DNA from 4 places in the uncultured Phyllobacterium sp. genome. Region 1 is predicted to be linked to each of the others. Evidence: riboswitches for the same ligand, from Rfam matches in the RefSeq annotation. Region 1 holds a riboswitch; each other region holds the start of a gene.

Region 1 (4,167 bases):
GGGGTCTCCCGCCGAAATCAACCTGCGGGCGGGCGATATCGCCAATATGGGCTTTGCCATCCGCGCCAATGTTCCCGTGGTTCTGGTCGGCGATATCGATCGCGGCGGGGTGATCGCCTCGCTCGTCGGCACCCATGCGATCCTGCAGCGGGAAGACCGGGAGATGATTGCCGGCTATATCATCAACAAGTTTCGCGGCGACGTCTCGCTGTTCGATGACGGCCTGACAGCCATCACGCAGTTCACCGGCTGGCCGTCTTTCGGCGTGGTGCCATGGCTGAAGGACGCGGCGCGGCTGCCGGCCGAGGATTCCGTCGTGCTGGAGCGTCTGGTGAAGGGCGAGGGCCGGGCGCTGAAGATCGCCGTGCCGGTGCTCGACCGCATCGCCAATTTCGACGATCTCGACCCGCTGATGGCCGAACCGCAGGTGGATGTGGTGATGGTGCGCAGCGGCGAGCGGCTGCCTGCCGATGCGGGACTGGTCATCATTCCCGGGTCCAAATCCACCATCGGCGACCTCCTGCGCTTCCGCGAGAACGGCTGGGACAGGGATCTCGACCTGCACCGGCGGCGCGGCGGCCATATCATCGGCATATGCGGCGGTTTCCAGATGCTCGGCCGGACCGTGCGCGATCCCGACGGCATCGAGGGCAGCGTGACGGAGACGGCAGGGCTCGGGCATCTCGATATCGATACGGTGATGGAGCCGGAAAAGACCGTGCGCAATGTGGCGGCGCAATCGCTGCCGTTCGATCTGCCGCTTGATGGCTACGAGATTCATCTGGGCCGGACGACCGGCCCGGACTGTTCGCGCCCCGCGGTGCGCATCAACGGCGTCAATGACGGTGCCATATCGGCGGACGGCAAGGTATTCGGCACCTATCTGCACGGGCTTTTCGGGGCGGACCGGTTTCGCGCCGCGCTTCTGGGCACGATGGGCATTGCCGCTGAAACATTCGACTACAAGGCCGGGGTGGACGCCGCGCTGGATAGTATCGCCGCCGAGCTTGAAACAGTGCTGGATGTGGATGCGCTGCTTGCATGTGCCGCTCCCTGAGCAAACCGTGCGGATTCCATTGACATTTCCCGTGGGGGGTGAATAACGTCCCAGCCATGATTGGTTCCCATATTGGCCAAAGGCCAAGGGATCAAAAGGGAATGCGACGGTTGTACCCTCAAGGGCGACCCCACCGCAGCCGACCCCGCGACTGTAGAGCGGCGAGGATCAATGCAAAGCCTGACGCATATGCAGAAGGCAGCCACTGGGAAACCGGGAAGGCAGCATTCATCCTGTGACCCGCGAGCCAGGAGACCTGCCAGTCATAGAGCGTTTCCCAGGAAACGCTCGGGGCAATCCTGCCCAAGAACCGAAGGGTCGTGTCCCTTCAGGCCCAGCACGGAGGTTGTTATGGCTGCTCGCATTGTATACGCGCTCGTTTCCCCGCCCGCATTCCGCTTGATCGTACCTGACGGATCATCGCGATTGCAGTGACGGCGATGCCCCAGCTGAATCACGGCGTGACGTTCATTCTCGGCGGTGCCCGCTCGGGCAAGTCCAGTTTTGCCGAAGGCCTGATCATGGCTTCCGGCCTTGAACCCGTTTATGTCGCAACCGGCAGGTCCTGGGATGAGGAAATGTCAGTCCGCATCGACCTGCACAAGGCGCAGCGTGGTTCATCCTGGCACACCATCGAAGAACCGCTCGATCTGGTGGATACCCTGCAAGGGGTTGCTGCCGAAGGAAAGGCGATCCTTGTCGATTGCCTGACGCTCTGGCTGACCAATCTGATGATGGCCGAGCGCGATATCACCGCCGAGACACGGCAGCTCGTGCAAGTGCTGCCGAAACTTCAAGGCTCGATCGTTCTGGTTTCGAACGAAGTGGGTCTCGGCATCGTACCGGAGAACCGCATGGCGCGCGATTTTCGCGACCATGCCGGACGTCTCCATCAGGCCGTAGCGCAGGCCGCGGCAACAGTCTATTTCGTGGCAGCCGGGCTGCCGCTCACCATGAAGGGATAGGAATATGCAGGGTCAGAAGATTCCAGCAACGGTCATCACCGGTTTTCTCGGTTCGGGCAAAACCACGATGATCCGCAATCTGCTCGAAAACGCCAATGGCAAGCGCATCGCACTCATCATCAATGAATTCGGTGATCTCGGCGTCGATGGCGGCCTGCTCAAGGGCTGCGGCATCGAAGCCTGCCGCGACGAGGATGTGATCGAGCTGAACAATGGCTGCATCTGCTGCACCGTGGCCGACGATTTCATCCCGACCATGACCAAACTGCTCGACCGTCCGGACCGTTTTGACCATATCGTCATTGAGACGTCAGGCCTCGCGCTGCCACAGCCGCTGGTTGCCGCATTCAACTGGCCTGAAATCAAGACGCAGGTGACGGTTGATGGTGTTGTCACGGTGATCGACGCTTCCGCCGTGTCGGAAGGCCGGTTTGCCGACGACCATGACAAGGTGGATGCTCAGCGGATTCAGGATGAATCGCTCGACCATGACAGCCCGCTTGAAGAACTGTTCGAGGATCAGATCCGTGCCGCCGACCTGATCGTGCTGAACAAGAGCGACCTGATCAGCGACAAGCAGCTGGAAGGTGTGCGCGGCGATGTGCAGAGCCGCTCGTCGCGCTCGCTCAACATGGTATCGGCAAGCTTCGGCAAGCTCAGCAATGAATTGCTGCTTGGTCTCGGCGTCGGCACCGAAGAGGACATCGCCAACCGCAAGTCGCACCATGAAATGGAACATGAAGCGGGTGAAGAGCACGACCATGACGAGTTCGAGAGCTTTGTTGTCGGGCTTGGTCCGGTGGCCGAACCCAAAAACTTTGTCGAGAAGCTGAAGGCCGTGATTGCCGATCATGACATCCTGCGCCTGAAAGGCTTTGCCGATGTTCCCGGCAAGCCGATGCGTCTGGTGGTGCAGGCCGTCGGCACGCGCATCGAGCATTACTTCGACCGCGCGTGGAACCCGGGCGAGGAACGGCAGACCCGTCTCGTCGTCATCGGACTGCACGATATCGACAATGACGCCATCACATCGGCGGTAACCGCCGCTGCCGCTGCCTGACGATAGGATATTGAATGCATCTCCTGCTTGCCCAGAAAGGCACCATCGCTGAAGGCACCGAGGCCATCGACCTCGGCCAGACGCCGGGAGATGTGCTGTTCCTGTCCGCCGCCGATACGGAACTGGCGAGCCTTGCCGCCGCACGGCGGCAGGGCGATGGCGCGGTTTCGCTGCGCCTTGCCAATATGATGAGCCTGTCGCACCCGATGTCCGTCGATGCCTATGTCGAGCGGACAGCGCGGCATGCCAGGCTGATCGTCGTCCGGGTGATCGGCGGCGAGAGCTACTGGCCCTATGGCCTCGAAGCGCTGCATGCCTGCGCCGTCAATCACAAGGTGCAGCTTGCGGTGCTGCCGGGTGACGACAAACCCGATCCGGGACTCGACCGGTTTTCAACCGTTGCCCGGCATGATCGCGATGCGCTCTGGCATTATCTGCTGGAGGGCGGGGCGCAGAATGCCCAGCGCTTCCTCGATTATTGTGCAGCCCTGATTTCTTCGGGTGAAAAGCCGCAGGAAGCGGCGCCTTTGCTCAAGGCCGGGTTGTGGTGGCCCGGCAATTCGGCGCCGTCGCTGGACGCGATGCGGCGTGACTGGACTGAAGGGGCGCCTGTCGTTGCCATCTGCTTCTACCGGGCGCTGGTGCAGAGCGGCCAGACAGAGCCTGTTGCGGCGCTCCTCGATGCATTGCGCGCCAAGGGACTTAATCCGCTGCCGGTGTTTGTCTCCAGCCTGAAAGACCCGGTTTCCATCGCGACGCTGGAGAGCATTTTTGCCGAAGCGCCGCCCGGCGTTGTTCTGAATGCAACTGGCTTTGCCGTGTCTGCACCGGGCTCCGCGCGCAAGCCGACCGCGCTTGAACATGACGGCGCGATGGTGCTGCAGGTTATCTTCTCCGGCTCCAGCGCCGAGCAGTGGCGCCTGTCGGATCAGGGGCTTTCCGCGCGCGACCTGGCGATGAATGTTGCCCTGCCTGAGGTCGATGGCCGGGTTTTGTCGCGCGCCGTGTCGTTCAAGTCGGCGCAGCATTTCGACGAGGCGGTGCAGGCCAATATCGTCATGCACGAACCGCAGGCGGACCGTGTC
Region 2 (4,167 bases), on a different contig from region 1:
GCCTCAATGAAGTGCTGGCCGTGCTGCTGATCGCGGCGAAATACGGCCTGCCGGTCTGGCCGCATGCGGGCGGTGTCGGCCTGTGCGAATATGTGCAGCATCTGTCGATGATCGACTATATCGCCGTGTCGGGCACGAAGGAGGGCCGGGTGATCGAATATGTCGACCACCTGCATGAGCATTTTGTCGATCCCTGCCAGATCCGGGATGCCGCCTATATGCCGCCGTCGCTGCCGGGTTTCTCGATTGAAATGAAACAGGCGTCGATCGAGGAATATCTCCACCGGCCATAGAAAAGGGGCGGGGCTTCATCAGTCTGACAAAGAGCTGTCCTATGGCGATTGCATCGTCTTCTTTCGTCACGGGGTTCCCATGCTCGACCTGATCAAGCCTTCGCTTGCCCGCTTTGCCGCCAGCCTGCACCCGGAACCGCCGGTGCATCTCGGCCGGCGCTACAACAGCGCGGGCGTCTTTCAGCCGGAACCCGGCAATACGGTGGTCTGCCATCTGGTGAAGGGGTCCGAGTCGGAAGCCTCGGTCATTGCCGTGCGCGACCGGATGCTGGCGATGCCCGATGCAGGGCAGCTGGCCTTTACCCCCGTCTCCAGCCTGCACATGACGCTGTTTCAGGGCATTATCGAATATCGCCGCCGCCCGTTCTATTGGCCGGATGATGTTCCGCTGGAGACAAGCATCAACGACATGACGCGGCTTTATGTGGATCGCCTGCGGGATTTCGAGGGATGCGGGCCGTTCAACGTCGAGGTGATCGATGTCACGCCCGCAGGCCTGACAGTGGCGGGTGCGAGCGAATATGACGAGCGCATCATGCGCGCCTGGCGCGACGAACTGGCCGTGCCGTTCGGTTACCGGCATCCTGATCACGACACCTATGTCTTCCACATCACGCTGGCCTATCCGATCGCGCGGTTCCCGGATGAAAGGCTCAGGGCCTGGCAGGAACTTCTGGATGATTGCCTAGCATTCATCCGGCGTGAATCGCCGGTGATTGCGTTGAATCCGCCCGCATTCTGCAGTTTTGTCGATATGAATCATTTCGAGGAACTGGTGGTTCTGGATTGAACCAGAGGCCGTTTGATCGCCAATCTGCGACATAGTGTACACGCGCCCGGCGTGTCGTCTTACGTAAATGCGATGTCGTTTCCGCACCTATTCTTTTTGGGTGCCGGATGCTTTTATCGGGGCACTTGAGGTGCCGCTTTTCTAGGGAAGCGGAGAATTGGGAAGCCGGTCGGAAACCCGGCGCTGCCCCCGCAACGGTAGTGGAGTGAAACACGGCATAACAGCCACTGGGTCACAACCCCGGGAAGGCGTCGTGACAGCCGATACGGCAACTCCAGAGCCCGGAAACCAGCCTCGGTACTGAAAACCGACTGATCGCGGTGGGCGATCAAGGAGCATGATTCTGTGCGGGCATCAGCCGGTGGCTGGCCGTGCAGGCGTTCTTCCTCCGTCACCACCAGTCAGTCCTTTCGCAACATCGAGGCGAGGACACGACATGGATATACGCAACGAACTGCTCCGGAACCTGAGAAACCGGAAACCCGGCTACGGCCTTGAACAGTCTTTCTATTCCGATCCGGATTATTTCCGGCTCGATATGGAGAACATCTTTTATCGCGACTGGCTGTTCATCGGCCATGATTGCGAAGTCGCCAAGCCCGGCAACTTCTTCACGGTGCAGGTCGGCGACTATCCCGTGGTCATCGTGCGCGACCGCCAGGGCCAGATCCGGGCCTTTCACAATTCCTGCCGCCATCGCGGCTCGCGCGTCTGCTCGGCCGAGCGCGGCACGTCGGCCAAGCTCGTCTGCCCCTATCACCAGTGGACCTACGAGCTTGACGGGCGCCTGCTGTTCGCCCGCCAGATGGGCGATGATTTCGACGCCAGCCAGCACAGCCTGAAGCCGGTGCAGTGCGAAAGCGTCGGCGGTTACATCTTCATCTGCCTGGCGCAGAATCCTGTCGATTTCAGCGCGACGCGTGCACTGATCGAGCCCTATCTCGCGCCGCACCACCTCACCGAAACCAAGGTCGCCTATCAGAGCACCATCGTTGAAAAGGGCAACTGGAAGCTGGTCTGGGAAAACAACCGCGAGTGCTATCACTGCGTGGCCAATCATCCCGAGCTGTGCAAGACCTTTCCGGAAGCGCCGAGCGTGAGCGGTGTCCAGGGCGCCGCTGACGATCCGGAAATTGCTGCCCACTGGCAGCGTTGCGAAGCGGCAGGCCTGCCCAGCATTTTCCGCATGTCCGATGACGGCCAGTACCGCGCCACCCGTGTGCCGCTGCTGCGCGATGCGGAAAGCTATACGATGAGCGGGCGCCGCGCCGTCGGCCGGCAGCTCAGCGACAGTGTCAACGAGAAGCAGATCGGCTCGCTGCTGCTGTTCCATTACCCGACCACCTGGAACCATATCCTCGGCGACCATGCCATTTCCTTCCGCGTGCTGCCGCTCGGCCCGGATGAAACGCAGGTCACCACCAAATGGCTGGTGCACAAGGATGCGGTTGAGGGCGTGGATTACACCATCGAGGAACTGACGCATGTCTGGCTCGAGACCAATGACCAGGACCGCCGGATCGTCGAGGAAAACGCCTTCGGCATCCGCTCGCCCGCCTACGAGCCCGGCCCCTATTCGCCCGAGCATGAAGGCGGCGTGCTGCAATTCCTCGAATGGTATTGCAGGTTCATGGAAGAGCGTCTCTCCGGCGGCGATACGCGGCTCAGCAAGGTAGCATAGGTACACAATGAACATGGGCGTTCCTCAGTCTTACCCGCACCTCGACCAGATGCAGCCATGGAATGACCGGCTGCATCTGCTGGAGTGTTTGTCGATCATCGAGGAAGCGCCGAATGTGAAGACCTTCACATTCCGTTCCGACAACCAGAACTGGTTCCGCTATGAGCCGGGCCAGTTCATGACCTTCGAGCTGCCGGTGCAGCCCGAAGCCGTCCTGCGCACCTATACGCTCTCCTCCAGCCCGTCACGGCCCTTCACCATCGCGGTGACGGTCAAGGCGCAGGAGAACAGCATCGGCACCCGCTGGATGCTGGATCACCTGACCCCCGGCATGCGGCTGAAGGCCTTCGGTCCGCTCGGCGATTTCTCCATGCGCAGGCATCCGGGGGAAAAGTACCTGTTCATCTCGGCCGGGTCCGGCATCACGCCGATGATGTCGATGACCCGCTGGATGCATGATTGCGCCCCGCAGAGCGATATCAGCTTCGTCACCTGCGCCCGCCGGCCCAGCGACATCATTTTCCGCCGGGAACTGGAATATCTGACAAACTGCATGCCCAACCTGAAACTGTCGTTCCTGATCAAGGAACACGAGATGGGGCAGGTGTGGACCGGTATCCGCGGGCGGCTGGAAGCGCCCAAGCTGCCGCTGCTGTCGCCCGATTTCAAGGACAGGACGATCTTCTGCTGCGGTCCGGAAGGTTTCATGCGCGATGTGCGCGGTATGCTCGAAGCCAGCGGTTTCGACATGGCGCACTATCATCAGGAAAGCTTCGGTCCGGCCGCCGAGCCCGTCCTGCCCGCCTTCGATGTGATGTCCACCGTCGCCGTGGAAGCGTCGGCGACGATCACCTTTTCCATGTCGGGCATGGATGTGCCCTGCATGCCGGGCGATACGATCCTCAAGGCGGCGCGCGGCGCCGGTATCCGCATTGCGGCGGCCTGCGAATCCGGCCTGTGCGGCACGTGCAAGGTGATGAAACTCTCGGGCAAGTCCGAGATGGATCACAATGGCGGTATTCTCGACGAGGAAATCGACGAGGGATTTGTCCTTGCCTGCTGCACCAAGCCACTCGGCAATGTGGAGATCGAAGCCTGAGCGCCGCCTTTTGAGCTATTCTCCGTTCTCAAGTGCAGGCAATAACTGGCGGTGAAGGCTCGCATTGCGATTGTGCGTGGTTCGACAAGCTCACCATGAGGGAGAGGGTTGGGCTGCAATGCTTAATCACAAGGATTGCAGCATATGACTCCCTGAAGTCCTCACTCTCCCTCATGGTGAGCTTGTCGAACCACGCACCACGCACCGTAAATAATGCCTGTGCTTAGAACACCACGGTCTTGTGCCCATTGAGCATGACGCGGGATTCGAGGTGCTTCTTGACGGCACGGGCGAGCACCCGGCT
Region 3 (4,167 bases), on a different contig from region 1:
TCTATGCCTTGCCGCTCGCCGCTTTCTTCGGCGCCCTCATCTTCACGCTCGTCCTCTACCGTGTCGCGACGCGGCGCGGGCAGACATCCATCGCCACCATGCTGCTCGCCGGTATTGCGCTCGGCGCCATGGCCGCCGCCTATATCGGTGTCCTGGTCTATGTCGCCGACGACAAGCAATTGCGCGACCTGACATTCTGGGGGCTGGGATCGCTGGCGGGGGCCAATTGGGTCAAGATCGCCGCATCAGGCCCGCTCATTGCGCTCGCCCTCGTCATTTCACCGTTCCTCGCCCGCGGCCTCAACGGGCTCGCCCTCGGGGAAGCATCGGCCAGCCACCTCGGCATCCCGGTACAGCGCTTCAAACGCATCGCCATTGTCACCGTCGCCGCGGCCACCGGCGCATCGGTTGCGGTCAGCGGTGGCATCGGCTTTGTCGGTGTCGTCGTTCCGCATCTGCTGCGCCTCGTGATTGGCCCCGATCATCGCTATCTCCTGCCAGCGGCTGCACTCCTGGGTGCCAGCCTGCTGCTGATTGCCGATGCGGTCAGCCGAACGATTGTTGCGCCATCGGAACTGCCGATCGGCATCGTCACGGCAGCCGTCGGCGCACCGTTCTTCCTGTGGATATTGCTGCGCCGCCGCGGCATTCTGGACCTCTGACCATGATCCGTGTTTCCAACGTCTCCGTATCCCTCGGCCGAAACAGAATCGTCGAGGACGTATCCTTTGATGCGCAGGCTGGCGCATTCACAGTTATCGTCGGCCCCAACGGGTCAGGCAAAACGACCCTGATGCGCGCACTCTCCGGTGATCTGCCGCATGAGGGCGTCATCAGCATCAACAGCATGCCGATCAACCGGTTGAAGCTCTGGCAGATGGCAACCATGCGGGCGATCCTGCCGCAATCCACCTCGCTGTCCTTCCCGTTTACCGTGCGTGAGATCGTCAAGCTGGGCATGACCAGCGGCCGCTCCGGTGCTTCGCGCCACAACGTGGACACACTGCCCGATGAAGCGCTTGAGCGCGTTGACCTCGCGGGTTTCGGTGGGCGGTTCTATCAGGAACTCTCCGGCGGCGAGCAGCAGCGGGTGCAACTGGCGCGCGTCCTCTGCCAGGTCTGGCAGCCGGTGCTCGACGGCCAGCCGCGCTTCCTGTTTCTGGATGAGCCTGTGTCGAGCCTCGATATCAAACATCAGCTGATCATCATGCAGATTGCCCGCGACTTTGCCGATCGCGGTGGCGGGGTCATCGCTATCCTGCATGACCTCAACCTCACCTCCATGTTTGCCGACCGGGTCGTGGTCATGCACAGGGGGAGAGCCGATTCTGTGGGCACCCCCACGGAGGTCTTGACGGATGACCGCATCCTGCGCGTCTATGAATGTGCGCTCAAGGTGGGCGGTCTGCCTGGAAAATCCGTGCCGTTCGTCTTGCCGCAATCCGCAGTGCTCTGAGTACGCGAAGACGTATCCATCTACCTATTGACTAAAAACGACGATTTGATACTAAATATAGATGTTATGGTTCTCTCCGAGTCGCAAGACCGGGAGCTAAGAGGGAAGCCGGTGAAATGTCCTGGACATTGATGCCGGCGCTGCCCCCGCAACTGTAAACAGCGAGTTGTTGTCGACAATGCCACTGAAGCCCAGCTTCGGGAAGGCCGACACCAGCGCCGACCTGTGAGCCAGGAGACCTGCCATGACATGATGAACGTCCACGGGCGGGGTGTCCCGGTGTGTCGCTTGCAATGGTCGGCCGCAAGCTGACCGGATTCTTGCACGCGTGCGCTCGACCTTTGCCCCCAACATTTGGGGTATAAGCACATGTCTCTTTCTCTTCAAGCCACCCGCGCCGACGGTCAGTCGCCGGTTCGTCCTGCCGAATTGCAGCCATCATCCAGCGAGCCCGGCTATCGCGTCATTCGCCGCAATGGCTCGGTCACACCCTTCGACCCGCTGAAAATCACTGTTGCCCTGACCAAAGCCTTCCTCGCCGTTGAAGGCAATGTCGCTGCCGGTTCGCGCCGGGTACACGATGTCGTCGAAGGCTTGACTGCAGAGATCGTGACAACCTTGAAGCGCCGCAGCAGCGAAGGCCGTCTGTTTCACATTGAAGATGTGCAGGACCAGGTCGAACTTGCTCTCATGCGCAGCGAAAACCACAAGGTTGCGCGTGCTTACGTGCTCTACCGGGAAGAACGGGCGCGAGAACGGGCGAAGCTGGTGGAACCGGTGGCCGAAACCGGCCCGTCGCTGAGCGTTACCCTGCTCGACGGAACCAAGACACCTCTCGATGCGGTGCGGCTTGCCCGCATCATCGACGAAGCCTGTGAAGGACTTGAGGGGGCGAGCGCCGCGCCGATCCTCAGCGAAACCCGGCGTAATCTTTATGACGGCATCACCCTCGACGAACTGTCGCTTGCGCCCATTCTGGCTGCACGCACACTCGTTGAAACCGAACCGAACTATTCCTTTGTCACCGCCCGTCTGCTTCTGGACAAGCTGCGCCGCGAAGCCTTGAGCTTTGTCTTCGGCCGGCCTGAACAGGCGACCCAGCACGAAATGGCGGAGCGGTACGCCGATTATTCCCCCGCCTATGTGAAGGCCGGCATTGAAGCGGAACTGCTCGACCCTGAACTCGCCCGCTTCGACCTGCGGAAAATATCAGCAGCCCTGAAGCCGGAACGCGACCTGCAGTTCCAGTATCTCGGCCTGCAGACTCTGTATGATCGTTATCTCCAGCAGACACGCGGTATCCGGTTCGAGTTGCCGCAGGCCTTCCTGATGCGCGTTGCCATGGGCCTCGCCACCCGCGAGATCGACCGGGAAGCACGCGCCATCGAATTCTACGATCTGCTGTCGTCGTTCGACTTCATGGCATCCACACCGACGCTGTTCAATTCGGGCACGCTGCGTCCGCAGCTGTCCTCCTGCTTCCTGACCACCGTCGCCGACGATCTCGACGGCATCTTCAAGGCGGTGAAGGACAATGCGCTCCTCGCAAAATATTCCGGCGGCCTGGGCAATGACTGGACGCCCGTGCGCGGTCTTGGCGCCCATATCAAGGGAACCAACGGCGAAAGCCAGGGCGTCGTACCGTTCCTGAAAGTGGCCAACGATACGGCCATCGCGGTCAATCAGGGCGGCAAGCGCAAGGGCGCGGTCTGCGCCTATCTCGAGACCTGGCATGTCGACATCGAGGAGTTTCTCGATCTGCGCAAGAATACCGGTGACGACCGCCGCCGCACCCACGACATGAACACCGCCAACTGGGTGCCTGATCTGTTCATGAGCCGCGTGGAAAAGGACGAGCCGTGGACCCTGTTCTCACCTGACGAGACGCCGGATCTGCATGATCTCTATGGCGCGGACTTCAAAACTGCCTACGAGGCCTATGAAGCCAAGGCTGCACGCGGCGAAATCCGTGTCTTCCGCACCGTGCGGGCACTGGATCTCTGGCGCCGGATTTTGACGATGCTGTTCGAGACGGGCCACCCATGGGTCACCTTCAAGGACCCCTGCAATATCCGCTCGCCCCAAGGCCATGTCGGCGTGGTGCATTCCTCGAACCTGTGCACGGAAATTACCCTCAACACATCGAAGGATGAAGTTGCGGTGTGCAACCTCGGCTCGATCAACCTTGCCAATCACATTGCAGCCGAAGGTCTCGACCTTGAACGTCTGGCGCGCACTGTGGCAACGGCCATGCGCATGCTCGACAATGTCATCGACATCAACTTCTACACGATCCCGGAAGCGCGCCATTCCAACCTGCGTCACCGTCCGGTCGGTCTCGGCTTGATGGGTTTCCAGGATGCATTGCAGGCATTGCGTATTCCCTACGCCTCCAACGAAGCCGTGGCTTTCGCCGATCTCAGCATGGAAGCCATTTCCTATCATGCCATTTCGGCATCGGTTGACCTTGCCAGCGAACGTGGCAGCTATCCGAGCTTCAGCGGTTCGCTCTGGTCAAAAGGCATTCTCCCGATCGATTCCATTGAACTGCTCGATCAGGCCCGCACGGCGGCCGGCGCCAGGCTTTCGATGGATCGCAGCACTACCCTCGACTGGGAAGCCCTGCGCAAGCGGGTGACGACAACCGGAATGCGCAATTCCAACACCATGGCGATTGCCCCCACCGCAACGATTTCCAACATTTGCGGCGT
Region 4 (4,167 bases), on a different contig from region 1:
GCTTTCCGGATGCTTTTCCGGATAGGCGGAAACGGAAATGTCGAAATCGGCAAAGGCCTTTAGCCCGGCGACGAGATCGGCGCCGTTTTCATAACCGCCGGGTGTCGGCTTGTAATGGGCACCGACGCCGCCAGCCGGATCGCCGCGCAGGGCAACGAAGCGCTTCACACCCATGGCCGCAAATTCGCGCACCACGGTATCGACCTCTTCCTTCGTCGCATCGACGCAGGTCAGGTGCGCGGCGGCGTTGACGTCCGTTTCGGTCAGGATGCGCTTGATCGTGCGGGCCGTGCGCTCGCGGGTGGAACCGCCGGCACCGTAGGTTACCGACACGAATTCGGGATTGAGCGGCGCAAGGCGCGTCACGGTTTCCCACAGGCGCTCTTCCATCACCTCGGTCTTCGGCGGGAAGAATTCAAAGGAAACCTTGATATTGGTTCCAAGGTCGGCACGGCGGGATTGGCGGAAAAAGCTCATCAGACACTCTCCGTTACGCGGGAGGTTAAAGCGGGATCAGCGATAAGCAGGCGTGGGTCGCGTGCCAACCACAGTTTGACGGTCAGTTTGTCTTTGTCTTTTGGTTCGAGTTCGATGCTGTTTTCCAGCGCCAGCCCGGCCTCGGTCAGCCAGTCGCGCATCTGGTTGTCGTTGAAGCCAAGCCGTATATGCGCATGGCTGTCCCGCAGGAATTCAAGATCGTGCGGGGCGAAATCGACAATCAGCATGCGCCCGCCCGCACGCAAGGCGCGTGCGGCCTCGCGGATGGCCTCGGCAGGATTGTCGAGGAAGTGCAGCACCTGATGAACGGTCACCAGATCGAAGGACTCCCGGTCAACCGGCAGCGAATAGACGTCGCCCTGGCGGACCTGCGCATTGGTGATGCCCGACCGGTCGAGATTGGAGCGGGCAATGGTCAGCATGTCGCGATTGATATCGATGCCGACGCCGCGCACGTAAAGCGGGGCAAACAGTTCGAGAAGACGACCGGTGCCGGTGCCCACGTCAAGCATCGCCTGGAACGGCGTGCGCCCGATAATCTTCGTCAGCGCGGCTTCCACCGCGCCATCCGGCACATGCAGCGAACGGATAGCGTCCCAGCTGGTGGCATTGGCACTGAAATAGGCGGCGGCCCGCTCGCGGCGCTGCAGCTTCACCGAGCCGAGCCGCTCGATATCGCGCTCCAGCAATGGATCGGACACATCAAGACGATCGAGCAGGATCCGGGCGATATCGCCAACCACAAGGGATTCAGCGAGGCGGAAATAGGCCCAGGAGCCCTCCTGATAACGGTTGATCAGATTGGCTTCGAACAGCAGCTTGAGATGGCGGGAGACGCGCGGCTGCGACTGCCCGAGGATGGAGGTCAGATCGGAAACCGTCAGATCCCCCCGGGACAACAGCGCCAGAATGCGCAGGCGGCTGGGTTCCGCCGCTGCCTTCAGCGTATCGACCATCAGGTCAAGATTGAGATCACGTTTGTCCATCAAGGTATCCTCAAAAGATATAAAGATATGTTTATGTGAGAAATACAGATTTGGCAAGTTTTGTTTTTCCGTTGACGGCAAATTTCGTCGCGTCTGAAATAGGCTGGTATATCGATCAGCGAATCGGCGGGAAGAGAGTGCAATGAGTTCAGGGACCAACCGCCAAAGGGCTATCGGCAAGGCGCTGACACTGCTTTTGCCTGCAGTGCCCTATTCGGATTCCGAGCCCATACGCGCCGCCGCCACGGCACCGCACATGAAAACCCTGCCGCCGCCCATTGCGGTGTGGCTGGCCACGGTCGCCCATGTCCGCCATCAGCACACGGATTACGATGCGCTGCGCGACGAGGGCTATGACAAGGACTCGGCCCGTTTCTTCGTGCTCGAGGCGATCAACCGGAAATTGACGGAATGGCGGGCGACGCGGCTGCTGGATCCGGACGAGGACGATCCGAGCTGACTTCGGCGCCGGCATTCCACCGATCTTCATAGATGAGCTGGTCCAGCGGCAGCCGTTCGCGCCAGCCGCGCTTTTGCAGCTCCGGCTGATCGTAGAGCTGGTCGACATAGCCGATGCAGAGATAGGCGATGATCTCGACATGATCGGGGATGGCCAGAATGCGGCGCATGTCCCGGTCGTGGTAGATGCTGACCCAGCCGACGCCGATGCCTTCCGCCCGCGCCGCCAGCCACAGGTTCTGCACGGCACAGACGGTGCTGTAGACGTCCATCTGCCGGTTATGGGTGCGCCCAAGAACGACATCGCCGCCGCGTGTCCGGTCGCAGGTGATGCACAGATTGACCGGTGCCTTCACGATGCCCTCAAGCTTCAGCGATGCGTAGAGCGCCTGGCGCTCGTCGGTGAACATGGCCTTTGCTTCGGCATTGGCGCGGGTAAAGGCCTGGTGCACCTCGGCCTTGCGTGCCGCATCGCGGATGAGAATGAAATTCCACGGCTGCATGAACCCCACCGACGGCGCGTGATGGGCGGCATCGAGCAGCCGCAGCAGCGCATCGTCGTCGACGGGCCTTGGCAGGAACTGGTCGCGTACATCGCGGCGGGTATGGATGGCTTTGTAGACCGCGGCGCGCTCGTCCGCGGAAAAATCGGCGGCGGCCACGGGACCGCAGGCAGAATCGTGCATCGTTTGCTCCCAACAATGCGAGGGCCAGATTGCCCTGACCCCTGACACCTCCCCGCTGTCCGTGCGGTTTCGGCTATCCGGTCCGGCCGGTCTTCTGACTGAGGTTCACCTGAACCGCGCGCCTTCCGGGTTTCCCCGTGGCAATCTGCGCGGCCCATCCCCTATACAGCGTTGGGCACGTGCCGGATTTGCACCGGCTTCCCGATTCTCCTGCATGCAGGCACCGGACCTGCATTCCATTCGCCACAGATCGGCGAAGGACGCAAGCGTCAGCCCGGATAAATCCATTGCTCCGGCAGGCGCGCATCGATTTTTTCGCCGGAACGGATGATTCCCGGCACTTCAACCCAGACGACGATGCCACGCAGCCGCTTCGACGCCTTGACGAAGTCAAGCGCCGTCGCGGTGTGATCGGCGGTCTGCGCCCGCTCGGCAATAGAGCGTCCGGCGACCTTGCACGGCGCGTTCTGCCCGTCGACCTTCAGCGTCACGCCGCCTTCGAAGAACAGCAGCGTGCGCGGCGGCAGCATGGAAAGTGAGGGAATGCCATCGACAACCATGTTGGCGCCGATCCATTCGGGTTTGACTTCCGCAAGGCCCATGGCGCTGGCAATGGTTTCGAGTTCGTCCGCCGCCAGAATGGAAATATGCCGCTCGTTGCGCATCTCCGTGCCGCGCGGATACCAGGGCTCGCGTCCGCCGGACCGGCGCGTCAGGCCGGCATGATAATCGCCGCGGATGCCTTCAAAGGTGAGATCGAGCGTGTCCGTGGCAGCGGTGACAAAACTGTCTTTCGGCGCCTGGAACAGGCCGCTCACCCGCCCGACAATCTTGCGGGCTGGAAGGATGTCCGTTCTGGTTGCGAAAAGATCTGTCATGACGGCACTCCGGTGAAATCAGCCGCATCTTAGGAAAATTGCTTGTTAAAACCAGCCAATATCACTGATGGAAACGTCAAAATTGGTGATGGGAGGGCGTTGCCGCCCTCCCGGTCGCATCAGCGTGTCAGAGGCTTGTAGCTCGGACGCTTGGGATTGACGCTGTCCGGTCCCAGACGGCGGATCTTGTCGTTCTCATAGTCCTGGAAGTTGCCTTCGAACCATTCGACGTGGCTGTCGCCTTCGAACGCGAGGATGTGCGTCGCCAGCCGGTCGAGGAACATGCGATCGTGGCTGATGATAACGGCGCAGCCGGCGTACTTTTCCAGCGCATCTTCAAGCGCCGCCAGTGTTTCGGTATCAAGATCGTTGGTCGGTTCGTCGAGCAGCAGGACATTGCCGCCGGATTGCAGCATCTTGGCAAGATGCACGCGGTTGCGCTGACCGCCGGAGAGATTGCCGACCTTCTGCTGCTGGTCACCGCCCTTGAAGTTGAACGCCGAGACATAGGCGCGCGAATTCATCTCGTTCTTGCCGATCTTGATGATTTCATTGCCGCCGGAAATTTCTTCCCATACGTTTTTCTCGGCAACGAGATGATCGCGGCTCTGGTCGACATAACCGAGATGAACCGTTTCACCAACGCGGATAGAGCCGGAA

Evidence for each region. Region 1 has a riboswitch for cobalamin ahead of cobU (bifunctional adenosylcobinamide kinase/adenosylcobinamide-phosphate guanylyltransferase). Riboswitches for the same ligand answer to the same signal wherever they lie in the genome.
Region 2: another riboswitch for cobalamin. It lies ahead of RDL77_RS14465 (aromatic ring-hydroxylating dioxygenase subunit alpha); the one in region 1 lies ahead of cobU (bifunctional adenosylcobinamide kinase/adenosylcobinamide-phosphate guanylyltransferase).
Region 3: another riboswitch for cobalamin. It lies ahead of RDL77_RS06005 (ribonucleoside-diphosphate reductase subunit alpha); the one in region 1 lies ahead of cobU (bifunctional adenosylcobinamide kinase/adenosylcobinamide-phosphate guanylyltransferase).
Region 4: another riboswitch for cobalamin. It lies ahead of bluB (5,6-dimethylbenzimidazole synthase); the one in region 1 lies ahead of cobU (bifunctional adenosylcobinamide kinase/adenosylcobinamide-phosphate guanylyltransferase).

Annotation. Positions count from the first base shown of each region.
Region 1 is NZ_CABSQF010000060.1:9,223-13,389, reverse strand. Features, by position in the region: gene RDL77_RS22690 (cobyric acid synthase) at 1-1,057, shown strand, start outside; cobalamin riboswitch at 1,102-1,336, shown strand; gene cobU (bifunctional adenosylcobinamide kinase/adenosylcobinamide-phosphate guanylyltransferase) at 1,498-2,022, shown strand; gene cobW (cobalamin biosynthesis protein CobW) at 2,027-3,082, shown strand; gene cobN (cobaltochelatase subunit CobN) at 3,097-4,167, shown strand, end outside.
Region 2 is NZ_CABSQF010000022.1:3,490-7,656, forward strand. Features, by position in the region: gene RDL77_RS14455 (L-fuconate dehydratase) at 1-293, shown strand, start outside; gene RDL77_RS14460 (DUF1868 domain-containing protein) at 373-1,083, shown strand; cobalamin riboswitch at 1,195-1,395, shown strand; gene RDL77_RS14465 (aromatic ring-hydroxylating dioxygenase subunit alpha) at 1,520-2,764, shown strand; gene RDL77_RS14470 (hybrid-cluster NAD(P)-dependent oxidoreductase) at 2,772-3,863, shown strand; gene purU (formyltetrahydrofolate deformylase) at 4,087-4,167, opposite strand, start outside.
Region 3 is NZ_CABSQF010000006.1:131,763-135,929, forward strand. Features, by position in the region: gene RDL77_RS05995 (iron ABC transporter permease) at 1-662, shown strand, start outside; gene RDL77_RS06000 (heme ABC transporter ATP-binding protein) at 665-1,456, shown strand; cobalamin riboswitch at 1,507-1,718, shown strand; gene RDL77_RS06005 (ribonucleoside-diphosphate reductase subunit alpha) at 1,826-4,167, shown strand, end outside.
Region 4 is NZ_CABSQF010000032.1:6,953-11,119, forward strand. Features, by position in the region: gene metF (methylenetetrahydrofolate reductase [NAD(P)H]) at 1-477, opposite strand, end outside; gene RDL77_RS17800 (metalloregulator ArsR/SmtB family transcription factor) at 477-1,484, opposite strand; gene RDL77_RS17805 (DUF2293 domain-containing protein) at 1,627-1,944, shown strand; gene bluB (5,6-dimethylbenzimidazole synthase) at 1,877-2,629, opposite strand; cobalamin riboswitch at 2,696-2,872, opposite strand; gene RDL77_RS17815 (MOSC domain-containing protein) at 2,899-3,507, opposite strand; gene ettA (energy-dependent translational throttle protein EttA) at 3,627-4,167, opposite strand, start outside.